One region of the Bacillus sp. AC266 genome, then DNA from elsewhere that is predicted to be linked to it. Evidence: predicted binding sites of a transcription regulator. Region 1 holds the regulator's gene; each other region holds the start of a gene.
The links. Region 1 encodes NrdR, which represses ribonucleotide reductase genes. Its sites were predicted from a motif close to AACACNATATATNGTGTT; they were not measured.
Positions count from the first base shown of each region.

Region 1 (3,286 bases):
TTTCGACTCTTCTTTAAGCCAATCTGGTACCATTTCTTTTCGCACTGTTTTCTTCGCTGTACGACCTTTTTTCTTCGTCTCAGCCCACTCTTGATATTGACGATTCTCTTCTTTCGCTAGCGCCATCGCCTCGCCTACTGTACCGACCTTTTTTCGCGCCCAATGTCCAGCAATCTTCTCGACATACGTTTTAGCAAGCTTCATATCTGAGCGTAGCATAACGTAATAAATAAGTACATTCACAACCCCTGGCGTTAACTTTTGATTTATCATTACATCCTCAACGATTTGCAAGTCCGCTTTCGTCGCCTCTGCACCGCCTGAAATCTCTTTCAATAGTTGTTTTGGCGAGATTTCCTCTAACTGTTTCATTAGCATCTCTTCTTGCGTAGATGGCTCTTTCTCTTTCATTGTACGAGCAGCATGAGGTTGCACTCTTTCACTTAATACAGGTAACGCTTGACCATTTTCGAATTGATACCAATCGCGTGCTCCCTTCCGAAGCCTTTCGATATCAATTGTTTGCACTTCTGTCACTGCGCCAAGAACGATATTTTGCATCGATAACACATCCACACCGTACACATAAGCGAGTGTAATAACACATTCTCTCACTTGATCTGTAATCGCCTTTTTAGGAACAAGGGCTGATAGTCCGTCTACAAATAAAGAGAAATCAAAGAAATCGTTCCAAACTTTCGGAGCATCCCCATTCTCGTTACTTGGCATAATTGTCGTTTTCGGGATACGCAGTTCTTCTTGCGCATATTCAAACTGACCTGGGTTAAACGAATCAAATATATCGTTGAAGGAGCGCGTAACATTTTCATAAGAAGCAAAATCGAATTCTTCTTCTAAGAAATATTGCTTTACTTGGTTGTATTTTGTCCGACTCAAGCGATTATATAAAAAGATACTTAAAACAATATCATCAAAAAACTGCTTCGGAGATAAAGGTGGTTGCAATTCATATATAAACATCCGAATATCTTTTTCTTTCTTAATATATACATTTAAAAGACCAATCGCTTCTAACTTTACTCGTTCCCCATATATTTCAGGAAGTTGCATTTGCATAGTCACCATAAGGGAGTGATGTGTATTCTCTTTTCCAAACACACGATCTTGCTCTAACTCTCCCCATAGTGTCATGTATACGCTAAAAGCTCTACTACCTATTAACGGCTGATACAACATCGTTAATACTTTCCGGTCGTAATTATGTAACAACCCTTTCGCACTTACTTTATAACGATCAATCGGCAATAGCTCCATCCATGACTGTTTTTCCATTCTTGCTTTTCCTTTCTCTCATCCAATCTAGCCTACATTTCACTCGTTCTATCTTTATTATATAATTTATTAGCGAAAAAGAGCTATTAGCTTCCGCTTCTAGCTCTCTTATCTCGTTTACTTACAGTATATAAAGAGATTCCTTCTACTCTCTCTCTTTTTGCAGTATATCTTTTAATTCTTCAATAAATACATTTAAATCTTTAAATTGACGATACACAGAAGCAAAACGTACGTAAGCAACATCATCAATATCACGAAGTTCTTCCATAACAATTTCACCAATCATATCACTTTTCACTTCTGATATACCTAAGTTACGAAGTTCACGCTCCACACTTTGTGTTACTTCCTCTAACTGCCTTAAAGATACAGGTCTTTTTTCACACGCTTTAATTAAACCGCGTAAAATTTTCTCTTTATTAAACTCTTCTCGTGTTCCTTCTTTTTTAACAACGATAAGAGGTGATTCTTCTACTCTTTCAAATGTCGTAAAGCGACTTAAACAACTTTCACACTCTCTTCTTCTTCGAATAGAGCGCCCCTCGTCTACCGGACGCGAATCTAACACTCTTGTTCCATTATGAAAACAGGATGGACAACGCAATTCATTCACTCCTTTACACTATAATCTTTATTCTTTCGCTACTCACCTACATGTGAAAATATATATACAATATTATATAACTCATTCTTCTATAATGACCACTCTAAGTTATTACATATCGTGATCCTATTTTATATAAACTAAAAAAGAGGTGCATTATACACCTCTTTACATTTTAAATCAATTATGTTCTTTTTTAAAGAGCTTTTGTTTCTCTCTGCTTAATTTCGAAGCTACCAGTGCCTCGAGGAAGCTCGATGCTCTCACGCGTTTTCGCGTTTAAACCTTCTGCAATATATTCTGCAGCAACATTTGGATCAATACGATCCCCACAAGTATAAACATCAATACTTGCGTAACCGTGCTCCGGAAAGCTATGAATTGTTAAATGTGATTCCGAGATAATTACTACTCCACTTACACCTTGTGGTGCAAATTTATGAAAAGCAACCTCACGTACTTCAGCACCAGCTCTTAGTGCTGCATCCACAAATAATTGTTCAATATACGGCATGTCATTAAGCTTGTCGAAATCGCAATCCCAAAGTTCAGCAATCACGTGACGACCCATCGTATCCATAGTATCCATTCTACAGTTCCCCCTTGTAAATTTATTCTAACTGTTCGAATTGAAAACTAATTTGCAATTTGGCTTGCTCCACTACCACGGGGGAAAGTTAGTCCAGAGAGGTCCTAACCCTTTAAGTAGTGACTACGTACCTCAGCTCTTAAGTTTACGAGTGTTAGTATACTTTGTTTATTTTCATTTTGCAACAACAGTTTTTTCGATTTTCTGTCATATTTTCCTCTTTACTTTTCCCTAAAAAAAATTAATGATTCACGAATACAGTAATCCCAACGTTTCGTGGTATGTCCACTATTTAAAAATATACTTATATAATTTTTTTCCTTTTCAGAAAAAAATAAAAAAGAGGGCAAATTTTCACTTGCCCTCTCTCGTTCACTTAAATATGTTGCACATTTTTTTGTTTCGCTAATTCATCAACAACTAACGTTACAAGATCTACAACACGACGAGAGTAGCCCCACTCGTTATCATACCAAGCAAGTACTTTCACTTTACGATCACCCATTACCATTGTAGACAAACCATCAATAATAGCTGAGTGTGTATTTGTATTAAAATCGATAGACACTAAAGGCTCTTCGCAGAATTCTACAATTCCTTTTAATGCACCGTTTGCAACAGTTTTGAACGCTTCATTAATATCTTCAACTGTTACATCACGTTTTACGTCTACTACTAAATCAACAAGAGACACGTTTGGTGTTGGTACACGAAGGGCCATACCATGAAGTTTTCCGTTTAAGTGTGGAAGAACTTTTGCTAGCGCTTTTGCAGCACCCGTCGTTGTTGGAATGATA
Region 1 covers NZ_CEEDEC010000002.1:265,019-268,304, reverse strand. The annotation lists gene AC0IXC_RS08900 (replication initiation and membrane attachment family protein) at 1-1,293, opposite strand, end outside; gene nrdR (transcriptional regulator NrdR) at 1,439-1,900, opposite strand; gene speD (adenosylmethionine decarboxylase) at 2,097-2,480, opposite strand; gene AC0IXC_RS08885 (glyceraldehyde-3-phosphate dehydrogenase) at 2,866-3,286, opposite strand, start outside.

Region 2 (3,286 bases), on a different contig from region 1:
TATTTTCCATAGGAAGCCATGGGGATGTACAACGTATACATTTCATGAGGCGATGGATGGAAATGTATTAAATACAAAATTAATTTAAAAGAGGCTGTCCCTTTGGCAGCCTCTTTCCCTGCATAACAAGTAAAAAAGAATTGTCCTTTTAAGATATAGAAACCAATGACCGTAATGGTTTTATTAGATGGGCATACGGTTCACCGACGAGCATAACGGTTTTATCTTCTTTGAAACCAAGTTTTTCATATAGTGAAAAAGCGCGTTTGTTTTCTAAATTAACAAGTAAGGCGATTTTTTCATGCCCTTTTTCAGTTGCATGAAGTTCAGCTGCATCGATTAATTTAGAGCCAATACCACGTCCACTGTACATACTTGAAACTGACAACGTGTCAATATAATACTCATCAAGTTCAGCTTCTTTTTCTAACGTAATGGATTCGTCTTCATGTAGTTCTCTTAAGTAGTGTAGGATTGGTGCATCAAGTTGTTCAGCGTCACTACCGTGATAAACGACAATAACCCCAACTACCTTTCCACCTTGTTCAGCCACTAAACAGTTTTCATAGCTCAATCGATTATTTTCTTTTACGAACCATGTTTCAAGTCCTAGTATTACTTTTGCTTCAACTGTGCTACCTGTGATTTTTTCAGCAATTTCGTGCAGAGCGTTATACAATAAAGGTGCTACTTCTACCGCATCTGTCTTTTTTGCTTTCCGAATCATAGTATCCCTCCTAGTTCTAAATGTATATTGTAGCATAAAATAAAATATCAAACAGTGATTTGGAACTTTGTTATACAGGGCATCAAAAAGTTTGATATAGAGAAGTAGCTATGTTAGTATATGATATTTAGTGCGAATATAATAAAGTGATATAGATATAAAAATAATGAAAGTGAATTACATAATAGTAACGGGATAATTTTACCGTTGTGGACCTATAGAAGATGCGATAGAATAAAATATTGCAGAGAGGTGAAATACATGGATAAACAATTAGCAAATACAATTTTGGATCAGCTGAAAAATGATGAAATAAAGGAGTATGTTGCGAAGAAAGATGTATTTTATACGTTCAGAGAAGTTGTTGTGAATCGAGAAGATTTTAAACATATTATCGGGAACGCACAGCGCGGTGGACAGGTAATTTATACATATTCAGAAACACCACGTTCATAAATAGAAGATAAAGGAGAGGAGAATTATGGGGGATTTTAAACAAGGCATATTGCCGCATTGGGATTATATGTGGAAAGATAGAGCTGGGAATAGGTTTATGGGAATGGTTATGTATCCAGAGAAACGAAAATGTTCAGCAAAAATGCTTCAGAAAATAAAAAGGGCGTATGAACAAGCAGTAGAAATTAAAGTAACGGTACAAGTTCAACATACATATCAGTACGTAGAAGGAATGATCGTATACTTTGATGAAGAAGCTCCTATATGTACAATGCTCGATAAAGATGAGAATCCACATCATATATTTGTAAGAGATATTTTGCGTATTGAGCACCCTGAATAATTTTTTTCATAAATAAATTGAAGTTCCATAATAATAATCTTTTTCTATAATAGTTATCTTTTAGTATGTAACGAGGAACGAAAGAATATGTATAATATTTAATAAAGTAAAATTGATAAATGTAATCGTTTGTTAGAACAGATTATCGTTTAATATCTGTTCTTTTTTGCGTGATGCTGGAGAAATATATTACTCCAGCATTTACTGTTTTATGACAAAAAATATTGGTAACTTTTTTAAAAATAAGGTTAAATTCGTTGACAACTTTTTTGAAAAGCACTTTATTGACATGAGTTTTAGAATGTTGTTTCATAGTCTTTGTATTGAAAAAAATCGACGGTCATGTCGAAAAGTAAAATTTAAAAAAAGAAAGAATTTATACATATATCTTGTGTCTTATTTTGAAACGTAATACAATATATAGAGAAATCAAGAAACGACATACAGAGAATATAGATTGGAGAGGGAGGGTCGGAAATGTTAGTTGCATATGATTCTATGACAGGAAACGTGAAGCGTTTCATTCACAAATTAAATATGCCGGCCGTTCAAATTGATGAAGCTCTAGTATTAGATGAAGACTTTATTCTTATTACGTATACAACAGGTTTTGGAAATGTACCGGAACGTGTTTTAGACTTTTTAGAACGCAATAATGAAAAATTAAAAGGCGTATCTGCAAGTGGCAATCGTAATTGGGGAGACATGTTTGGTGCAAGTGCTGACAAAATCTCTACTAAATATGAAGTGCCTATTGTATCAAAATTTGAGTTATCTGGAACAAATAATGATGTAGAATATTTTAAAGAAAGGGTGCGGGAGATTGCGACACATTGAACTGAATAATGAAATCACGCAAATGCAGGACGGTTTTTATCAGCTTCATAAAGATAAAGAGGCATTAGAAGTCTTTATGGAAGAAGCTAGAGAGAATACCGTTCATTTTAATAGCGTGGCAGAGCGAATGGAGTATATGAAAGAACATGATTACTATTACAACGTTCTGGACGAGTATAGCTTGGAGGAAGTAGAAGGAGTTTATAACATCGCTTATGGTGAAAACTTCGAGTTCCAATCTTATATGGCAGCATCTAAGTTCTATAAAGATTATGCGTTAAAAACGAATGATCAAAAACAATACTTAGAAAGCTATGAAGATCGTGTAGCAATTGTGTCATTATACTTAGGACGCGGTGATGTTGCGAAGGCAAAACACTTCGCAAGCATGATTGTAAAACAAAACTACCAACCAGCGACACCAACCTTTTTAAATGCGGGACGAAGCAGAAGAGGAGAAATGGTGTCTTGTTTCTTGTTAGAGATGGATGATAGCTTAAATTCAATCGGCTTTAACATTAATACTGCAATGCAATTATCGAAAATCGGTGGTGGAGTAGCTTTAAACTTATCTAAGCTACGTGCACGTGGTGAGCAAATTAAAGGTATTGATAACGCCGCAAGTGGTGTAGTACCTGTTATGAAATTACTTGAAGATTCGTTTTCGTATGCGAATCAGTTGGGTTAACTTTATGGCTCAACTATAAAACCAGGTCAATTGCTGGAACGCCTGAGTATATCAAGGTAGGATACTACGAAGAAATTACGTAGCGAACCCTGAAAATCCAAGATTGCAGGAAATCAGCAGCCGAGCTCCTAAATTTATTAGATAAGGAGAAGGTTCAACGACCAAGTGGCTATGTAGGTGACTAAGTAGCTCGAACCTGGCTTCTCAAAACAACCAAATTCAAAGGGTGTATACA
Region 2 covers NZ_CEEDEC010000003.1:549,186-552,471, reverse strand. The annotation lists gene AC0IXC_RS16085 (histidine phosphatase family protein) at 1-88, shown strand, start outside; gene AC0IXC_RS16080 (GNAT family N-acetyltransferase) at 149-727, opposite strand; gene AC0IXC_RS16075 (hypothetical protein) at 989-1,183, shown strand; gene AC0IXC_RS16070 (hypothetical protein) at 1,209-1,526, shown strand; gene nrdI (class Ib ribonucleoside-diphosphate reductase assembly flavoprotein NrdI) at 2,004-2,363, shown strand; partial or broken gene AC0IXC_RS16060 (ribonucleotide reductase N-terminal alpha domain-containing protein) at 2,350-3,048, shown strand.
Region 2: the regulator NrdR is predicted to act here: its motif matches at 1,937-1,954, upstream of nrdI (class Ib ribonucleoside-diphosphate reductase assembly flavoprotein NrdI).

Region 3 (3,286 bases), on a different contig from region 1:
TTATCCATGCTCTCTCTCATAAAGGAAATAATTTCATATCCAAGCTTCCACGATTCTTCATTTTCTCCATGATGCTTTCCAGTTAACGCTACTAAACATTCTGCAAGACCGATAAAACCAAGACTTAACGTCCCTTGTTTTAAAATCGGTGCCACAGCATCTTCAGGTTGTAACGTCTCTCCACCACGCCATACACCTTGTGAATATAAGAACTGAAAATCTCTTGCTCTCTTTGTACATTGATAAGCAAATCTCTCTAATAATTGCTTAACGCCTAAATCTAAATAATAACTTAGCGCTTCAAAAAACGCTTCTTTCGATCCACTAATTAGCGCTAATTTTACTAAATTAATAGAAGTAAACGATAAATTCCCTCTTCCAATTGCTGTTTCTTCCCCATGTATATTAGACATAACACGAGTACGGCACCCCATATAACATACTTCACTTTCAGGTCGACCATCATAATGCACAGCATTAAACGGAGCATCTAAAAACGAAAAGTTAGGGAATAATCGCTCAGCGGTCGTTTCTAACGCTAATTCAAATAAATCATAGTTCGGATCACACTCTTCAAAGTTCACGCCTTTTTTCATTTTGAAAATTTGAATAGGAAAAATCGGTGTTTCTCCTTTACCAAGTCCAGCTTGCGTCGCTTTTAAAAGTTGCTTAATTAAAAGTCTTCCCTCTTTCGATGTGTCTGTTCCGTAATTAATTGAAATAAATGGTACTTGTCCCCCGCCCCTACTATGCATACTATTTGAATTATGAACGAAAGCCTCACACGCCTGATACGTATCATTTTCTGTCTCTTTCCATGCAAATTCCTCTATTTGTTCTTTCGTAAGCGGATATGACTGTAGTCGTTTTTTATGTCTCTTTACTGTTTTTCTCACATATGGAGCTAAATCAATATCAAAGAGTGCAAACGATTGACCACCGTGCTGCATATTTTGATTCGCCTGAAAAATAATTGAAGAAAGCGCCAACGCACTTTTAATGTCTTGCGGTTGTCTCATATGTCCATGTCCAGTATGAAAACCGTTAGCTAGCATTTGCGCTAACGGAATTTGCGAACAAGTCGTCGTTCCTGTTGCATAAAAATCTAAATCATGTGGATATAATATATTTTGATCTATCGCTTTTTTCACTTGATCTGATAATAATTTTTCTACTGCATAATACTTTGCGCTCTCAGATGCGAACGTTCCCATTACTCCCATTGGAGATCGACCATCTACATTTGCATTTTCCTGCATTAAATCTTGTTCATTACCGTGGATAATTGTCTCAAATACTTTCATTAATTCTTCTCCACGTACATTTTGTTTCAACATTCATAACCCTCCACCAACATGTTGTTGTCTTTTGATTAAAATCATACAACATATAGTTCTTCTGTTCCTGTGAAAAATGTAACATTCCTGTGAAAGTTTTTTTAAAAATTAATGACTTTTTCATTTATAAAAAAGAAATGTGCTCTTTACAAATGTATGGTACAATAAATGGGAAAAACTCTTTTTACCCTTTATCAACACATTTGTATAAAGGAGACTGAACTCATGGTTATTACATATCTTTTATTTATCGTTGCCTATCTACTCGGTTCGATTCCATTTGCATTAGTCGTTGGAAAAATTGGTTATGGAATCGACATTCGTGAGCATGGAAGCGGTAATCTAGGCGGAACAAATACATTCCGTACATTAGGGAAAAAAGCAGGTTTTATCGTAACAATTGCTGACATTTTAAAAGGTACATTAGCAACAGGTCTACCGATTATTTTCGGGTCAGATATTCACCCACTATGGTTTGGGTTAGCCGCTGTTCTTGGACATGTCTATCCGATTTTCGCAAAATTCCGCGGGGGGAAAGCAGTTGCAACTTCTGCTGGAGTGCTATTATGCTATTCACCAGTTGTTTTTGCAATATTAGCTGTTGTCTTTTTCAGCCTTTTATTTACAACAAGATACGTATCACTTTCTTCTATGATAACAGCTGTCGTTGCTGTTATTGCATCCATTGTTAGCGGGGATAAAATCTTCATTATTGCGATGTGTTTATTAGCAGGTATGGTTATTTATAAACACCGTGCAAATATCGGACGAATTATAAATAAAACTGAACCAAAAGCAAACTTTTCAAAAAAGCAAAAATAAGATCGTAACCCACATAACGCAAAAAGAAAACGTGAAGCATATTAATAGCGTCTTTTTGCGTTATTTTTTATACTAAAAGAAAAGGCAACATAATTTGGAGGAACTATACATGAATCTTTCCGTAACAAAAGAAGCAGCACAATGGTATAAAAACGAATTAAACTTACAATCGGGTGAAACAATACGCCTTTTCGTACAATACGGCGGTTGCAGTACTGTGCAAAAAGGACTTTCTTTAGGTATTCGTAAAGATGACCCTGCGCACCCTGCTGTTCAAACTCAAGAAGAAGGTATTAACTTCTTTATTGAAGGCGATGATGAGTGGTTCTTCGATGGACATAATTTATTAGTTACACTTAACGACGGTGATGATTTCCCTCAATTTAATTATGAAAAATAAAAAAGCGTGGCTTCTGCCACGCTTTTTTTATCCCGCTATTTGCGGGTAGTAAGACCCCCACTGATTAAAGTTTCACTTTATTTCTTTTTAATTTCCTCATATTTCGCATACCACTCAGGATATAATTTTTTAAATGATACAGGGCGGAAACCTTCTTTTTTCGCACAAATATTCGTCGTGCTTGCAGTAATACAAAGTTCGCCATCACTATTATAAATTTCATATCCATATACAACGCGGAGCGGGCTCACAGTATCAACCCACGTTTTCACAATAGCTTTTTCGCCGTAACGCATCGCTTTACGATATGAAATTTGCAAGTCTAATACAGGAGAAATAATTCCCTCTTTCTCCATTTCAACATATGAAAATCCTAATTCTTGTATAAGTTTAGTGCGCCCAAGTTCCAGCCACACTAAATAGTTTGAATGGTAAACAACACCCATCTGGTCTGTTTCCGCATAGCGGATTTCAACTTCATGTTCTGCTACAAACATTTCTATTCGCCTTCTTTCACTTCTGCTACCTTGCATACATTTAATCATAATACAGTGGAATCAAAAATAAAATAAAAACAGTGAATCTTTTACCGAAAGGGGCAAGCACATGATCCAAATTGTAACTGTTCGTAGCGGTGATAGTGTTTATGGTTTAGCATCAAAGTACGGATCTACACCTGAAGAAATTGTAAAAGACAATGGACTAAATCCAGCTGAAACACTCGTTG
Region 3 covers NZ_CEEDEC010000009.1:119,631-122,916, reverse strand. The annotation lists gene AC0IXC_RS26570 (anaerobic ribonucleoside triphosphate reductase) at 1-1,337, opposite strand, end outside; gene plsY (glycerol-3-phosphate 1-O-acyltransferase PlsY) at 1,563-2,159, shown strand; gene AC0IXC_RS26560 (HesB/YadR/YfhF family protein) at 2,269-2,559, shown strand; gene AC0IXC_RS26555 (acyl-CoA thioesterase) at 2,637-3,056, opposite strand; gene AC0IXC_RS26550 (glycoside hydrolase family 18 protein) at 3,166-3,286, shown strand, end outside.
Region 3: the regulator NrdR is predicted to act here: its motif matches at 1,380-1,397, upstream of AC0IXC_RS26570 (anaerobic ribonucleoside triphosphate reductase).